Regions from separate parts of the Peribacillus sp. 05N428 genome, predicted to be linked through region 3. Evidence: riboswitches for the same ligand, from Rfam matches in the RefSeq annotation. Region 3 holds a riboswitch; each other region holds the start of a gene.
The links. A riboswitch is a leader RNA that binds a small molecule or an ion and turns the genes downstream of it on or off. The one in region 3 is predicted to bind S-adenosylmethionine.

Region 1 (5,924 bases), on a different contig from region 3:
CCAAATCATTGAAAACGGCATGATGATTGTACAAGATCATACCATATCCTACATCGGCCAGCATGATGAACAACAATTGGCAGATGCAGATCAAGTGGTCAACCTTGGCGGGAAATGGATCATGCCAGGCCTTGTGAATGCCCATTCGCATATTGTAATGACCCTTTTACGCGGTATCGGGGACGATATGCTGCTGAAGCCATGGCTTGAAACGAAAATATGGCCGATCGAAAGCCAGTTTACAACGGAAATCGCCTCTGTAAGTTCACAGCTAGGCATTATGGAAATGATGAAATCAGGAACCACGACATTTTCGGATATGTTCAATCCTAATGGAATAGATGCAGGTGCTGTCATGGAGACGATAGGCGAAACAGGAATGCGCGGAGCCTTTTCCTATACGATCTTCAGCTTGGGTATCGAAAAAGACCAGAAAGCGAACCTCATGGGGGCTGAGCAGTTTTCAAAAAACTATAAAGCATTTGCCGATGGCCGCCTGACTACCATGGTCGCACCGCATAGCCCATATGCCTGCACACCTGAAGCAATCATGGAAAGTGCACGAATTGCAAAAGAGAATGATTTGATGGTGCACATCCACGTATCGGAAACGGACTTTGAAATCCTCGACATCGAAAAACGTTACGGATCCCGTCCTGTCGAGCACCTTCGCCGTCTAGGCCTGTTCGATCAGCCTACCGTCATGGCACATGGAGTGGTCCTTAATGATGAAGAGCGGGCGATCCTAAAACAGCATGATGTTCGCGTTGCCCATAATCCAATCAGTAACCTGAAGCTCGGATCTGGGATAGCAGATGTTGTCAGCCTTCTTGATGCAGGCATTAAAGTGGGAGTGGCAACAGATGGCGTCGCCTCCAATAATAACTTCGATATGTTCGAAGAAATGAGGACAGCCGCATTACTGCAAAAAGGAATGTATAAGGATGCCACAAAATTCCCTGCACAAACAGCACTCGCCATGGCCACAAGAATGGGTGCCGAAGCGATAGGCATGGGTCACACAGGATCACTGGAAGCTGGTAAAAAAGCAGATTTCATCACCATTTACCCATATAACAAAGAACACCTGCAGCCACTGAGTGAAGCCTATTCGCACCTGCTTTATGCAGCACGCGGAAATGACGTATGTGATGTTTACATCGATGGCAAAATGGTCGTGAAAGATGGCCGCTGCTTAACGATCGATGAAGAAAAAGTAATCGCCGAAACCAATCGTCTGCAAGGAACCCTATCACGATAACACTGATGGGAGAACAACCGGATGCCCAAAGAAAGGAGCTGCCATTTGCAGCTCCTTTTTTTTATGGGTTGCGGGAGTAAATATTTAGAGGTAAAAAAGGAATGGCCGCTAGTATTGTGGAATAAATGGTTTACTTAGAAATCTGTTGTGAGTCCAGTTACGAAGTAAGCCAGCTAAAAATAGTAATATAATGGGGACGGCAAAAACGGTTAAAAACGAGAAAATGCCGCTGACCGCAAGATGAGCCAACTGCTAATCAGCAAGCAGCTGGATAAAAAAACTTAAATCGCATGGTTCATGAATTACTGAAAATCTACGTATTAATTATTCACGATTTTCCTATTTCGTTTCTTCGAGGGAAATGGTTGAAAAAGGAGGACAAGATGAATGGACAGGGAATCTTAATTATTAAAAGAGCATTTGTATCAGCTGGAGGAGAAATTGTTAAAATCTGAAGTTCGTACATCTCCAGAAGTGCTTTCATCCTTATTGAAAGATGATTTCTTTGAGTTCGGCAGTTCGGGTAACATATGGTCAAAAAGCGATTTTATGGGGCAAGAGGGAGCCGGAGCGGTGAACATGACATTAAGTCAATTTGAGATGCATCCATTGTCTGATGATACCGTGCTAACTACATACCGGATTTTTGATGAAGATAAGCTGGAACATACCTTAAGAAGTTCAATCTGGAAATGTGCGAATGGAAGATGGCAAATGTTTTTTCATCAAGGTACAAAAACAAAAGGGCTCCTTTAAGCTTTTTTTTTATGAAAAAGAAAGTTTTTAAATTTTGAAAGGTACATGAGTTTTCCTAGCATGAAAACTATTTCACTAAAATGATAGGGGTGGATGAAGTTGATCTTTCGGACCATTGATACGGACAAAGATAAAGATACTATCATTAATTTCCGGAAAGATTCCTTTGTTGTAAGTTTTGGAACTGATGCTGGTTTTGGAGATGAACATGCCTATCTGCAACGAATGGAAGAAAGGGTCCGCAAATTTCCGGATGGACAGGTGATCATTGAAAAGGACCAAGAACCGATTGGACAAATGGAACTTCAAATTCGGGAGTATGAAGGAACTGAAATTGGCTATGTGAATCTATTTTATCTTATTCCCGAATACCGCAGTAAAGGCCTTGGCAAGGAATTGGTTCGCTACGCAGAAAACTTTTTCAGGCAATTTAATGTAACCGAATATCATCTAAGGGTTTCTCCGGATAATCAAAGGGCGATTTCTTTATATACGAATTCAGGCATGGTGAAGATAAGGGAAGAAAATGAAAAATACCCTGTATGGAGAATGAGTAAATCATTATATTAATATAATTAAAAAGTATCGATTCACTATACTGTGAAACTATTTATAGCGATGAAAAATATGGTTGACTTTAGCGAAATTAGAATATATAGTGAAGGACATAATTAAATATAACGTTAATTCTTATCAAGAGATGTGGAGGGACTTGGCCCTATGATACCTCGGCAGCGGGTTTTTACTTTTGTAAAAATACTGTGCTAATTCCAACGGACGAAAGTTTGAAAGATAAGAAGGAGCTTTTCTTAGATAATTAATTTAAGAGTTTACTCTTTTTTATGTCTAAAAGAGGCCTCTTCTGTCTGATGACGGAAGAGGCCTCTTTTGTTTATTCAAAATGTATATGGTTATTTGGAGAATTGGTGCAGTTACTCGTGAATTTTGCAGTTTTACTCGTGAATTTCGAAAATTTAACCCTATCATTATGAAGCGTTGCAAAGCTCTTCTCTCTGGATAAGGAATTCGTACAAATAAACAGCATGGGGGGAGATTGGATGATTGAGTTTCAAGGTGTTAAAAAGGTTTATCAAACAAAGAAACAGACTGTCGAGGCTTTGAAGGGCATTGATTTGACAGTGGAAAAGGGGGATATATTCGGGGTAGTCGGTTATAGCGGGGCCGGAAAGAGTACGTTGATCAGGTTGGTCAATTTGCTTGAACATCCTTCAGATGGTTCGGTGGTTGTTGGGGGCAAGGATTTAACCAAATTAAGCCCGAAGGAATTACGGGCAGAAAAGAAAAAAATCGGGATGATCTTTCAGCATTTCAACTTACTAAACTCAAAAACTGTTTTTGATAATATTGCCATGCCGCTGGTTTTATCGGGAACTCCAGCTAAGGAAATCAAAGAACGTGTAGGCGAGCTATTGGAGTTCGTTGGCTTATCGAGCAAAGCAAAGAGTTATCCGGAACAATTATCCGGCGGGCAAAAGCAGCGGATCGGCATTGCGAGGGCGTTGGCTACGAATCCATCGATCTTATTGTGTGATGAAGCTACGTCGGCATTGGATCCACAAACAACGAGTGCAGTTCTGCAGCTCTTAAAAAAAATTAATAAAGAATACAATATCACCATTTTGCTAATCACTCATGAGATGTCTGTCATTCGGGAAATTTGCAATAAGGTAGCGGTCATGGAGGGCGGCTGCGTTGTTGAACAAGGTTCGGTTTTCGAAGTTTTTGCCAAGCCGCAAACGGATATTGCAAAAAACTTCGTGAGAACGGTCATACATGACGAAATTCCACAAAGTTTCTTAAAAAGCATAGGGTCCCATATCCCGATTATTTGGAAAATTAATTTTATTGGAACTACTTCGGGTACTCCTTTACTTTCAACCATCTCGAAGAAATATGATGTTCATTTAAGTGTCTTATCAGCCAATATTTCTGAAATCCAGGAAACTCCTTTCGGGAATTTGATCATCGAAGTGACGGGGAGCAAAAATGAGGTCGACAAGGCTTATCAATATATTAAAGATGAGGGGATTCTCGTCCAGGAGGTGCAAGTATAAATGGGTAATACGCTTTGGGGAATGGAAATAACGGCAGAGCAGCTGTCGACAGCTTTCGGTGACACACTTTATATGGTAGCCATCTCATTGATATTTTCCGGATTGATCGGGCTTCCGCTCGGTATCCTGCTTGTCATTACAAGAAAGGGTCACATCCTGGAGAATAAATGGATTTTTAATGTATTGAACCCGATCATCAATATCCTGCGGTCCGTTCCTTTCATCATCTTGCTTGTAGCACTCATTCCGTTTACAAGAATGATTGTCGGCAGTGCGATCGGAACGAATGCGGCCATTGTTCCGCTTATCTTTTACGCGGCTCCTTATATTGCCCGGCTTGTGGAAAACTCACTGTTGGAAGTGGACAAAGGGATCATCGAGGCAGCTCAGGCGATGGGGGCGACAACATGGCAAATCATTTACCACTTTTTGATTCCCGAGGGACTTAGCTCGTTGATCCTGACATTTACAACAGCGACAATCGGGCTTGTTGGATCTACGGCGATGGCAGGTGCCGTCGGTGCAGGCGGGGTCGGGGATTTAGCCTTGGCTTACGGTTATCAAAGGTTCGATACGATGACGATGATTGTCACAGTAGCGGCACTCGTGATCATCGTTCAATTATTGCAATCCACCGGGAATTTTGTTTCAAGAAAAATCAGAAGAAGATAAAACTAACAGGAGGCAGGAAAAATGAAAAAAATCTTATTAACGATCATGGTATTGGCATTGGCCATCGTGGCTTCAGCATGCGGGAATGAAGAGGGTGCATCAGGGAGTTCGGGTGATGTGAAAACAGTGAAAGTCGGTGTCAGCAGCGGGGATACGAGAACATGGGAATACATTGTCGACTTGGCGAAAGAGGACGGACTTAATATCGAACTGGTCACTTTCAATGATTATATCCAACCGAACCTTGCGTTAAGCGAAGGTGAAATTGATGCCAATTCATTCCAGACCGTCGCCTATTTCGATGAATTCGTTCAAGATCAAAATCTGAAATTGGAGGCCATCGGGTCGACTGTCATTGCACCTATGGGCCTTTATTCGAAAAAACATAAAAGTCTCAAAGATCTTCCGGATGGTGCTACGGTAGCCGTTCCGAATGAAGCAACAAACTTTGGCCGTGCACTGCTCCTGCTTCAGGAAGCTGGATTGATTACATTGAAAGAAGAATTCAATGGATCGGGATCATTGGAAATCATTAAGGAAAATCCGAAAAACTTGAAAATCCAGCCTGTTGCTGCCGGCAATACACCGCGTCTATTGGATGATGCCGATGCTTCAGCCATCAATAATAACTTTGCCGTCGAAGCAGGCCTTACATTAAAAGATTCTTTATTCCATGAAAGTAAAACGGCGAAACCATATATTAATATCATTGCAGTTAAAAAGGGTAATGCCGATCGTCCTGAGCTGCAAAAATTAGTGGAGCTTTATCAATCGAAAGAAGTGGAAGCGTTCATTGAAAAAACGTTTAAAGGAAACACCATTCCTGCCTATGTTTCTGTAGATGAATTAGTGAATTACCAGGATGCTTGGACAAAACCAGCTAATGAAAAGTAATGGATGGATTCAAGAAAAAGGGGAGATTAAGACATGGCGAGAGAATCAGTGCTGAAGCAGCATAAGCAAATCATTGAAGATCATATCGACCTTCATTCCGAATTATATATCGAAACGAGCCAAGCCATTCATGCTAAACCTGAAATTGGAAATCAAGAGTTCTTCGCTTCGGATACATTAACCGGAATACTTCAAAATGAAGGATTTGAAGTGACCCGCAATATTGCCGGGCATGAAACAGGGTTCATCGCCAAAAAAACCTCTTC
Region 2 (5,924 bases), on a different contig from region 3:
ATAGAAGAAAAGTTGCCTCCGTTTTAAATGAAGATGTGGAAATAATATGTACGAATGGGACCATATCATTAACTAAGCTGGATGAATTAGTGGATGAATTGATGGACCGTGATGTTTATCTCCTTTTTGACGCAGATGAATCAGGAGAAAAGCTGCGGAAGCAGTTCCGAAGGGAAATGCCGGAAGCGAACCACCTGTATATTAATAAAATGTACAAAGAAGTGGAGAGCTCACCCGAACATCATATCGCAACTGTGCTCCTATCTGCCAATATGAATGTGAAAATGAAATTTCTAAGTCAAAGGGTGAACGACTAATTGATGCAAGAATGGAAAGAAGAAGAGTGTAAGCTTGCTGTTGAAAATGGGGAAACCTTTTGCTTATATTTATATACACCTTTATGCGGCACCTGTCAGGTGGCCTCCAAGATGTTGACGATATCCTTGGAGCTTTTTCCGGAATTGAAGGCAGGCAAAATGAATATGAACTATGTCCAAGCAATTGCCGAATCATATGAAATCGAAAGTGTTCCTTGCTTATTGCTTTTCAAAGAAGGGCAGCTGCACAAAAAAATATATGCCTTTCAATCCGTTCCTTATTTGTACGGATTGCTTAAGGAAATCAGCTAGGAAACCAATCAGAACCGCGGTTGGTTTTCTTTGTTGCTGACATTTGAATGAGAGAAGAGAAAAACAAAGAATATTCTAACAATTCATTGACTGATTTAATCTAAAATGCTATATTTTGAATTAAGTAATGGCAGAATTTAATAGTTCTTATCAAGAGTGGCGGAGGGACTGGCCCGACGAAGCCCGGCAACCGGTATAAATTTTTATATACGGTGCTAATTCCAGCAGAGTGTTGGCTCTGGTAGATGAGGTGTGTTCTTGAAACCTCTTCTTATTGAAGTGGTTTTTTTGTTTATAAAAAGCCAGATTTCATATAAATCCAACTAAATCCATAGAAAAAGGTGAAATTATATGTCAGAGAAAAAGTTGCGTTTCGAAACATTAAGTGTTCATGGCGGTCTCCAAGCTGATGAAACAGGTGCCCGTGCCGTTCCTATCTACCAAAGCAATGCATACTTGTTCAAGGACACCGACCATGCAGCGAATTTATTTGGCCTAAAGGAGAATGGCTATATATATACACGGCTTCATAATCCCACGGTCAGTGTTTTTGAGGAAAGGATGGCTTTATTGGAAGGCGGTATCGGCGGATTGGCAACGGCAAGCGGAATGGCCGCCATCTCACTTTCAATCCTGAATATCGCCGCTGCAGGGGATGAGATTGTTTCTGCCTCTACATTATATGGCGGTACGTATAACCTTTTTGAAAACACTCTTCCTAAATATGGGATCAAAGTGAAGTTCGTTTCTCCCGATGACCCTGAAAACTTCAAAAGGGCGATTACGCCAAGAACTAAAGCCATTTTTGCTGAAACGATCGGAAATCCAAGTTTGAGGGTGCTCGATATTGAAGCGGTAGCGGAAATTGCCCACGAAGCCGGCATACCTTTAATCATTGATAATACCTTCGCGACACCGTATCTTTGCAAACCAATTGATTTTGGAGCGGATATTGTCATCCATTCCGCTACAAAATGGCTTCTTGGAAATGGAACGACGCTAGGCGGTGTCATCGTGGATGGAGGGAAATTTGATTGGAACTCGCCGAACTACCCTGGCTTCACGGAGCCTGACCCAAGTTACGACGGTCTGGTATACGCCGAGGCAGTTGGACCTGCTGCATTCATAACGAAAGCCCGAGTCCAGTTACTCCGTGATTTGGGCCCAGCACTAAGTGCCCAAAGTGCATTCCAGTTTACGCTTGGACTTGAAACGCTGCATGTAAGGATGAAAGAGCATCTATCCAACACCAAGTCTGTCATAAACTATTTAAAAAACCATCCTGCCGTTACCTGGGTTTCACATCCTGGTGATGAGGATCATCCCGATAAAGCCCTTGCGGATAAGTATTTGCCAAAGGGAGCTGGATCTGTCGTGACATTTGGGATTCAAGGTAATCGCGAAGCTGGGGCAAAACTTATCAATTCGGTGGAATTATGGTCCCATGTGGCTAATGTGGGGGATGCGAAGAGCTTGATCATCCACCCAGCCAGTACGACCCATCAACAATTGAATGAGGCGGGTCTTGCGAAAGCGGGCGTAAGTGCCGATCAAGTCCGATTATCGATTGGGATTGAAAATGTAGACGACTTAATAGAAGATTTGGAGCAGGCAATTGAAAAGGCGACGAATATCGTCTCCTTGACTTCCAAATCGGTTTAAGTAAAGTTCCTGTTCATTCTTGTACTAGAAATAATATACATTGCGCTCCTTTTTTATCTATGATAAAATTTCTCCATACTAAAGAACTTAATGATGTACAAATATTCTATATATTAGCTCTTATCAAGAGAGGTGGAGGGATGTGCCCGATGAAACCCGGCAACCGACAAGGAGATTTCCTTGGAAAGGTGCCAATTCACACAAAGTTTAATCACTTTGGAAGATGAGAGGAAGGCCTGTTTCTTCACCTGCCTTTCTGCTCATGCAGAAAGGTTTTTTCTATTTTAATTGGGAAAACTTTTACATGATAGGAGAAACAGACTAATAATGTAGAGAAATCAACTAAGTTCATAGGTTTTATTGGATAAAAGAGGTGAGGGTTAATGATTACATTGACGAAAGTCAGTAAGCTGTTCCGAACAGGAAAAGGAAACAGTGAGACGATCAAGGCTGTAAATAATGTGAATGTTGAAATAAATAAAGGCGAGATTTTCGGTATCATCGGTTACAGTGGAGCGGGGAAAAGTACTTTGATCAGAATGCTCAATGGATTGGAAACACCGACAGAGGGATCCGTTGTGGTGGCTGAAAAGGAAATTTCAAAAATTAAAGGGGCTCAGCTCCGTAAGGCCCGTCAAGAAATCAGCATGATTTTCCAACATTTCAATCTATTATGGTCAAGGACCGTTCAGGAGAATATATCTTTCCCTTTGGAAATTGCAGGAGTTTCTAAACCTGAACGCACCAAGCGTGTGAACGAATTGATCAAGTTAGTCGGACTTGAAGGCAGGGAAAAGGCCTATCCTTCGCAATTAAGCGGAGGGCAAAAGCAAAGGGTGGGAATAGCCAGGGCTCTGGCAAATGACCCTAAAGTTCTGCTGTGTGATGAAGCGACTTCTGCATTGGATCCGCAGACTACCGACTCCATACTCGAATTGCTTGTTGACATCAATCAGCGTTTGGGATTGACGATCGTCTTGATTACGCATGAAATGCATGTAATACGTAAAATCTGCCATCGCGTCGCCGTGATGGAAAGCGGGCAGGTTGTTGAACAGGGTCCTGTCCTGGATGTCTTCAAGAATCCTAAAGAACAAATGACGAAGCGTTTCGTCCAACAGGTAACGGAACCGGAAGAAACGAAAGAAACGATGGACCATTTGCTCGAACGCTATCCAGCCGGCAAAGTGATTCAATTGACCTTTGTAGGTGATCATGCAGAAAGCCCATTGATCACCAAGCTTGTACGTAACTTCGAGTTGGATGTCAATATCGTTCAAGGTAAGATATCCCAAACAAGAAGCGGTTCATATGGAACATTGTTTATCCATCTAGATGGCAAAGAGGATGAAATGCTCCGCGCAATCGAATTCATTAGAGCACAGCAGGTAGGCGTGGAGGTGATTACTCATGCTTGAAGAATTATTGCCGAATGTTGATTGGGAAGACATCATTGAAGCTACGAAAGAAACGCTTTACATGACAAGCGTCTCTGTAGTGGCAACCTTTTTTATAGGCATAATACTAGGATTGATCCTTTTCCTGACAGGGAAGGGTAATATGTGGCAAAACCGGGCTGTCAACGGAGTCATGAGTGCTGTCGTCAATATATTCCGTTCCATTCCATTTCTTATTTTGATCGTGCTGCTCATTCCTTTCACTAAAGCGCTTGTCGGTTCCATGATCGGTGAGAACGCTGCACTGCCGGCACTTATTATCGGTGCGGCCCCATTTTATGCGCGTATGGTTGAAATCGGCCTCCGTGAAATCGATAAAGGTGTAATTGAAGCCGCTAAATCGATGGGGGCAAAAACGAGCACGATCATTTGGAAGGTCCTTCTTCCAGAGTCGATGCCTGCCCTTATTTCCGGGATTACGGTAACATCGATTGCATTGGTTGGATATACCGCGATGGCCGGGGTCATCGGCGCAGGCGGGCTTGGTAATCTAGCCTATTTGGACGGCTATCAAAGAAATCAAAATGACGTTACGCTTGTAGCGACGATCGTTATTCTAATTATCGTCTTCATAATTCAAATTATTGGAGATGTGATTACATCTAAATTGGACAAAAGATAAAGGGAGATGAATAGGATGAAAAAGTTTTTAGGATTTGCATTAATCTTAGTGTTATCTATCGCTTTGGCTGCTTGTGGAAGTGAAAAGGATAAAAGCGGCAGCGATACGGAAAAAGAATCGAAGAAAATAGTTGTAGGGGCATCCAATGTTCCTCATGCAGAAATCCTTGAGGAAGCTAAACCGCTTCTTAAAGAAAAAGGAATCGATTTGGAAATCGAAACATTCCAGGACTATGTTTTACCGAATAAGGCGTTGAATGATAAGGAATTGGATGCTAACTACTTTCAACACATTCCATATTTAGAGGGGCAAATTAAAGAAAATGGATATGACTTCGTCAATGCTGGCGGAATCCATATCGAGCCGATTGCTCTATATTCAAAAAAATATAAAAGCATTGATAAACTTCCGGAAGGCGCAACAATTATTATGAGCAGCTCTGTTGCTGATCATGGACGCGCTTTATCCCTTTTGGAAAAGAATGGCCTGATCACTTTGAAAGAAGGCATCGATAAAACGACGGCTACAACGAAAGACATCGTTGAAAATAAGAAAAACCTTAAATTCGATGCCGATTATGAAGCGGCCCTGCTTCCTAAAATTTATGAGAGCGGCGAAGGCGATGCAGTCTTGATCAACTCCAACTATGCAATTGACGCCGGTTTGAATCCGCTTGAAGATTCGATTGCGATTGAAGATTCCGAATCACCTTATGTGAATGTCATTGCCGTAAACAAAGGTGACGAAAATAAAGAAGCAATCAAAGCGCTTGTAGAAGTATTGCATTCTAAAGAAATTCAAGATTTCATTCTTAAAGAATACAAAGGTGCAGTTGTACCGGCGGATAAATAATTCGAGAAAGGCGACCTGATTTAACTCAGATCGCAGTTTAACAACAAAAAGGTTGCGGAATGGTCTCATTCCGCAACCTTTTTTTAGTGGATTTATACCGATAATAACCCTCTATATTTGTTGTTGAGTGCCAATGGGCAGGAGATAACTCTCATATTACACATAGTCATGGTTGCGGAATCTGCGTCAACAGCTTCAGGTTTTCCAGCTTTCTTAATCACTTGTTCAATCAGAGGCTCTTAATACGAGTATTTCCGGGTATTACTATCGTCCCAGCACAAATCCGTTACGGTCTGCTGACGCATAAATAAATAAGCGAGCTGGTTTGTCCGTTCAGCTTTCACATAGTGCGTCGCTCATGATTTTTAGTTTGTCTACAGTTTTTTAGATTTTTAGGTTTTCAAAATTTGAACGTTACTTTCCACTTCAGGCACTCGCTTTCCGCGGGCGGTCCGCCCTCGGCGCTTTTGCGCCTGCGGGGTCTCCCTTGGCTCGCTTTTCCCGCAGGAGTCTCGAACACCCGCTCCAATCCACTAAGACTAAACAATCAGATAGAATCACTTTCACCTACATTCTGTATTCCGTTCAATGCTGGTTAGGATTTCCATAATAAAGTGCCTCACTTCTCTAAGTTCGGATAATGATGATCCAGGTTGTTTCAGTCTGCACCTTAATTTAATTTCTTTCATGTTTAATCAGGAA
Region 3 (5,924 bases):
AACCAGCCCACTTGAACATATCCCATTTCTCTTTAGGGATGGAATCAAACCCATTTGCTGCGTAATGTGGAATATCATCAAATATCTTCAAGCCGTCTTTTTCCAATTTCCAGATTTCCGTTTTATTTTTAGCGATTAGTGGATTTTCCGACCAAAATTTCTCGTAAACCATTACATTTCCTCCTTGATTAAATCGCTTTCTTTGCTGTTAAATAGCCGATTACCTGCTCAACGCACTCTTCAATGCTGTATTGGTCGGATTCTAAAATGATTTCCGGTTGTTCAGGTTCTTCGTATGGAGAGTCGATTCCGGTAAAATCTTTAATGATGCCTTTACGGGCCTTGTCATAAAGCCCTTTTGGATCACGCACTTCGCACTCTTCGATCGGACACTTTATGTATACTTCAATAAACTCCCCTTCTTCGAGTAAATCACGTACAATCTGCCGATCTGCCCTGAAAGGTGATATGAAAGCGGTCAATACGAACTGCCCACTATCCACGAATAACTTGGAAACCTCACCAATCCGCCTAATATTCTCGGTTCTATCTTCTTCAGAAAAACCTAAATCTTTATTTAAGCCATGACGGATATTATCACCATCCAAAACATAACTTCGAATATTCCGATTGTATAACTCTTTAGCGACCGCGTTTGCAATCGTTGATTTTCCGGAACCCGATAGTCCTGTAAACCATAGAACCGTGCTTTCATGCCCGTTCTGCTTCCGTCGGTGCTCCTTGGTCAATGACGTCTCATGCCATGTGACATTCGTACTTTTACTCATTTGATAATCCCCCTCTTCATGTGACCCTTCCATTTATGTCCAATCAGTTATAAACTTCATTTTTTTTTAGACCTTCGATCAACACCTCGATGACTTCCTTACGGCTAAAGGTAGCTGGAGGAATTTCCCCATTACGCAACATTTCCCTTACCTTCGTTCCAGACAGGATGACATGGTCTTCCTTGCCATGCGGACAAGTTTTAGCGGAAGCCATATTGCCACATGCTTTACAGTAAAAACTATGTTCAAAGAATAATAGCGTGATCCCTAACTCATCTGCATTGAAATTCCCAAAGATTTTTTGAGCATCGTATGTGCCATAATAATCGCCCACACCCGCATGATCACGTCCGACGATAAAATGGGTACAACCATAATTTTTACGGACCATCGCGTGGAAAATGGCTTCTCTAGGTCCTGCATAACGCATGGCAGCAGGGAAAACTGCAAGGGAGACGCGATCCTTAGGATAATATTTATCAAGCAGCACTTTATAGCTTTCCATTCTTACATCTGCCGGAATGTCATCTGATTTAGTGGCACCGACTAGAGGATTTAAGAATAAACCGTCGACGATTTCCAATGCTGTCTTTTGGATATATTCATGTGCACGGTGAACAGGGTTCCTCGTTTGGAAACCGACAACCGTTTCCCATCCTTTTTCAGCGAAAGCCTTCCTTGTCTCGACTGGGTCCAAATAATGAGCTTGAAATAGCGGACGCTCTATTCTCTTGATCAACTTTATTTCCCCGCCGACATATACATCCCCGCGGTTATATAAATTTTTCACTCCAGGATGCTTCTCATCATCTGTTTGATATACCAATGTCGCTTCCAATTGCTTATCTGGAGTGTAAATATCGGAAACGGAGAGAACCCCGTAAGTTTCACCTTCATGGGTTAATGTTACTTCTTCACCTATAGTAAGGCTTTCTGCAGCTTCTTCGGTCAAAGGCAGCGTAATCGGGATGCTCCATACATGTCCGCTGCTAAGCCTCATATCCTTCACCACTGTCTCATAGTCACTTTTTGTAAAGAATCCTTTAATCGGGCTGTAGGCACCAGTGCCTATCAATTCAAGATCGCTTAAAGCAATTTCATCGATTTCGATTGACTTCGTTATTTTACTAAAATCATATTTTGGTTCCCAAAGATCGATTAATGTTCCTCCGTGCGGTAAACTGATTGTCATTCTAATTTCCCCCTATGGCTTCTATTTATTTAAGCCTATAATTTCTATTTATTTAAGATAAATGCAATCCGCATTCCGTTTTTTGAGCTCCTTGCCAACGGCCTGAGCGTAAATCATCTGCATTGAAGGCAGGTGCAGTACACGTTTTACATCCAATGCTCGGATATCCATTATCATGCAGGACATTATATGGAAGTCCATTTTTGTGGGCATAGCGCCAAACATCTTTCCATGTCCAATGTATGAGTGGGCATATTTTAACTGATTTGAACTTATTATCCTTATTGATATACTCGGTCTTAGCCCTTGTTTCGGATTGCTCCCTCCGCAGTCCCGAAAGCCAGGCTGTTGCCGATGAAAGCACATCTGTAAGCGGAACGATTTTACGGATGTTACAGCACTTATTGGAATCACTAAGCCATAATTCATCGCCATATTCCGCCGCTTGTTCCTCAAGCGTCAAGTCAGGTTTCTTCATTTCGATCAAAAGCTTCGGATATCGCTTCTTCACTTCCTCGATCAATTGGTAAGTTTCCTCAAAATGAACATCTGTATCAAGGAAAACTATTTTAGCCGAAGGATTGACCTTCGCCAATAAATCCGTAAGCACGATGCCTTCAATACCAAAACTGCAAGCATAAATCAGTTTGTCTCCATAATGGTCATTCGCCCATTGCAGAACTTCCAAAGCACCTTTTGTCTCACTGTCTGCAGGAAATACAGGGAAGTCCCCTGTATTGAAATTTTCATAGTTTATTAATGCAGCCAACTTTGTAGCCCCCTCTAAAAACTTGCTGTATCAGGTTAGAGTAACTGTTGATCAATTCCCGTTGTAATATTCCCCGGGTTATTTGAATCTAGGAAAAAGAGACGAATCTAACCAATACTCTCTTTATATCAGTTAAACCCGCCTCTAGTTTTTCTAGTCAGCAGATACCTTATTTAATTCTTAGTTTTTCATTTCTCTCCATTTGAATGATTTTACCATCCTGGACAATAAGTGTAATGGATCCATATTTCATTGAATTAAGCATTTCTTGAAGTCGTTCAAAAATTTCTTCAAGCTGATTCTCTTTATCCAAACCAGTTCCTCCTTTAAGAAAATCCGCGAATATTTTATTTTAAATTTCTTAGATTTATATAATTCCATACAAACTTACATTGTTATGGTCTTCCTAAAATTTTCACAAAAAACAAAAATCTTTCCATGATGGAAAGATCGCAAGGTAAATATCTTTACCTTATCTTCCAAAATGATCAACATTTTGTTGGAGGTAGCACCTTGCATCCATCATGCAGGTTGCTGGACTTCAAAGGGCCAATTCCCTCCGTCGCTCTGGATAAGTTTTATTATTTTAAATATTAACATATATTTAATCCTTGTCAATGGAGTTTTCTTATAAAATAACTTGGTTTAATATTATGGATGAACTGTTATTTTTATACACACTATTCAATTTATGATTTTATGTTCATATAAATGCGAAAATAGACTCGTCTTTTTAGATAAAGTCTCCAAAAAAATGAGTCTATTTTCATTATTAGGCCTATTATTGACGCGTGTTATTCTAAAAAAAATTTCTAGGGTTCCAGTCTTTTTATAGAAGGAATTAATTTATTGAAGTCATTAATTTCTTAACTGTATCGCTTCTACAAATTCTTGAACCTGACTCTGGACGCGATCAATTAAATGCAAATCATTGATCGGGTTTTCTGGATTCTGTTTATCTATTTCCTTATCAACAAAATAAATCCCCTGCAGCGGCTCGCCTTTTAATATTGAAATTAATGGTTTAAGCGCATAATCAATCGCCAATAGATGCCTGTTACTTCCACCAATCATGATTGGCAGCACCGGCTTCCCCTTAAAAGCACCTTCTGGCAGCAAATCAATCAATGCTTTCAATACACCTGTATAAGAAGCCTTATAAACCGGTGAACCTATAATGACTCCTCTGGCCGCTTGAATTCTCTCTGAAAGCTTTGAGATATCCTCGCTATTATATTTCCCTTGGAATAAATCATCTGCTGAGAAATCCGTAATCGAGAAATAAGCTGTAGTAAATCCTGCATTTTCGACTAATGATTGAATATGTTTTAGTGAAATGTCCGTTCTTGATGGAATAGCCGGACTTCCTGATAAAATTACGATATCGCTCATTTGATACCCTCCAATGTTACAAGATTTCCAGATATAATTTTCTTAAAGCATTTCGTGAAGTATACATTTATCGTAATTGTCTGAAAAATATAAGTCAAATCTTACACTCTGGACATCTACTCTGAATGAAAAAAGAAACGGTCATATTTACGGCTTGATGCTCATGCCCTTAAATATGACCGTTTCATTATGTATGATTTTGTTTCCCATGAATACCATATACCAAAAGTTGAGCAATGCTCTTAATTCGTTCAGAAGTAAAATATGGCTCCTTTTTTTGTTGATGGATCTCATAATGTGTAGATAAAGCCAATGTGAAAGAAATGATCCCTACATTAAATAAAATAATATCAGAGATATATTGTATCTCTCCGCTATCTATTCTCTTCTGTATTTCAATATGCCTGGCATTTGGCTTGAAAATCTGATCTACATATTGCTTTGAAATATCTTGATCGAATTGTGTTTCCCTAAATAATATCGAAAACTGTTCTTTATTTTCAAGAATTTTTTTTATCATGGTAGTAACATGATTCTCCACTAGATCATCCGTGGATAGATGGCTAGTCCCATCTTCAAATTCCTCTTTTTCATTAGGGGTAATTGTAGCCAAAAGCAAATTTTTTTTGCTGTCAAAGTATTTGTAAATAGTAGCTTCGGAAACATTGCATGCAGAGGCAATTTCATTCGTTCTTGTCATGTCAAAACCTTTAGTGGCAAAAAGAGTCCGGGCTACATTTATGATTCGTTCTTTGGTTTGCTGCCCTTTTTTCAAAAATATCAACCTTCTTTTATAAAGATAAGACCGGTTTCACCCATCTATTTCCCATGATATATCGCTGGTACCAATCGGTCAATATTACCTTTGATCTATTAGAATTCAATATTCCCATATATCATAAATAGAAAACATCGTCTGGTTGGGACGATGTTTTCTATTTATGAAAATCACTTAAAAGATGCATAGCCGTCATCGACCATGACTACACTTCCATTGATCGCATCCGCTTCCTCTAACGATAATAGATAGACGGCATTTGTAATGGCTTCTGGCTTAATCAATTCACCGCGCATTTGACTTGCATTCAATTTATCAATGATTCCCATGTCTTGATAACCTTGTATGATAGGAGTGTCAACCCCGCCCGGTGCAATGCCCACAACGCGAATGCCATAAGCACCCAATTCCAAAGCTGCTGTCTGTGTCATCATTCTTACAGCGCCTTTAGTCGCCTGATAGGCAAAAGTCCCATGGGAAGCTAAGTAGCCAAACACAGAAGCGGTATTTATAATGACTCCCTTGTTACCCAGTTCCTTCATTTTCCGTCCTGCTGCCATGATTCCAAAGGCCACTCCGTGCTGGTTCACTCCAATCGTTTTGTAGTAACCTTCCATATCTTGGTCTAGGATCATACCGCCCGCACCAATGCCGGCATTATTAAACATGATATCGAGCCTTCCGTATGTTTCCACTGCTTTATTGATTAACGATTCAACATCTTCCTGCTTAGAAACATCCGTTTTAACATAAATGGCCACTCCACCATTAGCTGTTATCTGATCAACGGTTTCCCGGCCCATTTCTTCATTAAAATCCGCAACAACGACCTTGTCCCCTTTTGCTGCGAATTTCAGGCATGTGGCTCGGCCTATACCGCTTGCTCCCCCTGTAATAACTGCAACTCTTGCTGTCATTTACATTTCCCTTCCAAATAAGTAAGTGAACACTTACTTATTATTATAAAAGTAAAGAATAGTAAATTCAAGCAATATGTATTTTTAT

Region 1: linked by a shared signal. The riboswitch ahead of AC1DIV_RS20635 (methionine ABC transporter ATP-binding protein) and the one ahead of AC1DIV_RS07125 (YezD family protein) in region 3 are both predicted to bind S-adenosylmethionine.
Region 2: linked by a shared signal. The riboswitch ahead of AC1DIV_RS09355 (methionine ABC transporter ATP-binding protein) and the one ahead of AC1DIV_RS07125 (YezD family protein) in region 3 are both predicted to bind S-adenosylmethionine.

Annotation. Positions count from the first base shown of each region.
Region 1 covers NZ_JBFTMS010000026.1:12,299-18,222, reverse strand. The annotation lists gene AC1DIV_RS20650 (amidohydrolase family protein) at 1-1,261, shown strand, start outside; gene AC1DIV_RS20645 (nuclear transport factor 2 family protein) at 1,682-2,017, shown strand; gene AC1DIV_RS20640 (GNAT family N-acetyltransferase) at 2,111-2,587, shown strand; SAM riboswitch class I at 2,705-2,816, shown strand; gene AC1DIV_RS20635 (methionine ABC transporter ATP-binding protein) at 3,076-4,092, shown strand; gene AC1DIV_RS20630 (methionine ABC transporter permease) at 4,114-4,764, shown strand; gene AC1DIV_RS20625 (MetQ/NlpA family ABC transporter substrate-binding protein) at 4,786-5,658, shown strand; gene AC1DIV_RS20620 (M20 family metallopeptidase) at 5,692-5,924, shown strand, end outside.
Region 2 covers NZ_JBFTMS010000007.1:95,317-101,240, forward strand. The annotation lists gene AC1DIV_RS09340 (toprim domain-containing protein) at 1-317, shown strand, start outside; gene AC1DIV_RS09345 (thioredoxin family protein) at 321-629, shown strand; SAM riboswitch class I at 774-881, shown strand; gene AC1DIV_RS09350 (O-acetylhomoserine aminocarboxypropyltransferase/cysteine synthase family protein) at 981-2,291, shown strand; SAM riboswitch class I at 2,409-2,521, shown strand; gene AC1DIV_RS09355 (methionine ABC transporter ATP-binding protein) at 2,675-3,709, shown strand; gene AC1DIV_RS09360 (methionine ABC transporter permease) at 3,702-4,370, shown strand; gene AC1DIV_RS09365 (MetQ/NlpA family ABC transporter substrate-binding protein) at 4,386-5,222, shown strand.
Region 3 covers NZ_JBFTMS010000005.1:130,531-136,454, reverse strand. The annotation lists gene AC1DIV_RS07145 (nitrite/sulfite reductase) at 1-172, opposite strand, end outside; gene cysC (adenylyl-sulfate kinase) at 189-788, opposite strand; gene sat (sulfate adenylyltransferase) at 832-1,980, opposite strand; gene AC1DIV_RS07130 (phosphoadenylyl-sulfate reductase) at 2,033-2,749, opposite strand; gene AC1DIV_RS07125 (YezD family protein) at 2,919-3,062, opposite strand; SAM riboswitch class I at 3,219-3,327, opposite strand; gene ssuE (NADPH-dependent FMN reductase) at 3,608-4,141, opposite strand; gene AC1DIV_RS07115 (TetR/AcrR family transcriptional regulator) at 4,329-4,916, opposite strand; gene AC1DIV_RS07110 (SDR family NAD(P)-dependent oxidoreductase) at 5,090-5,836, opposite strand.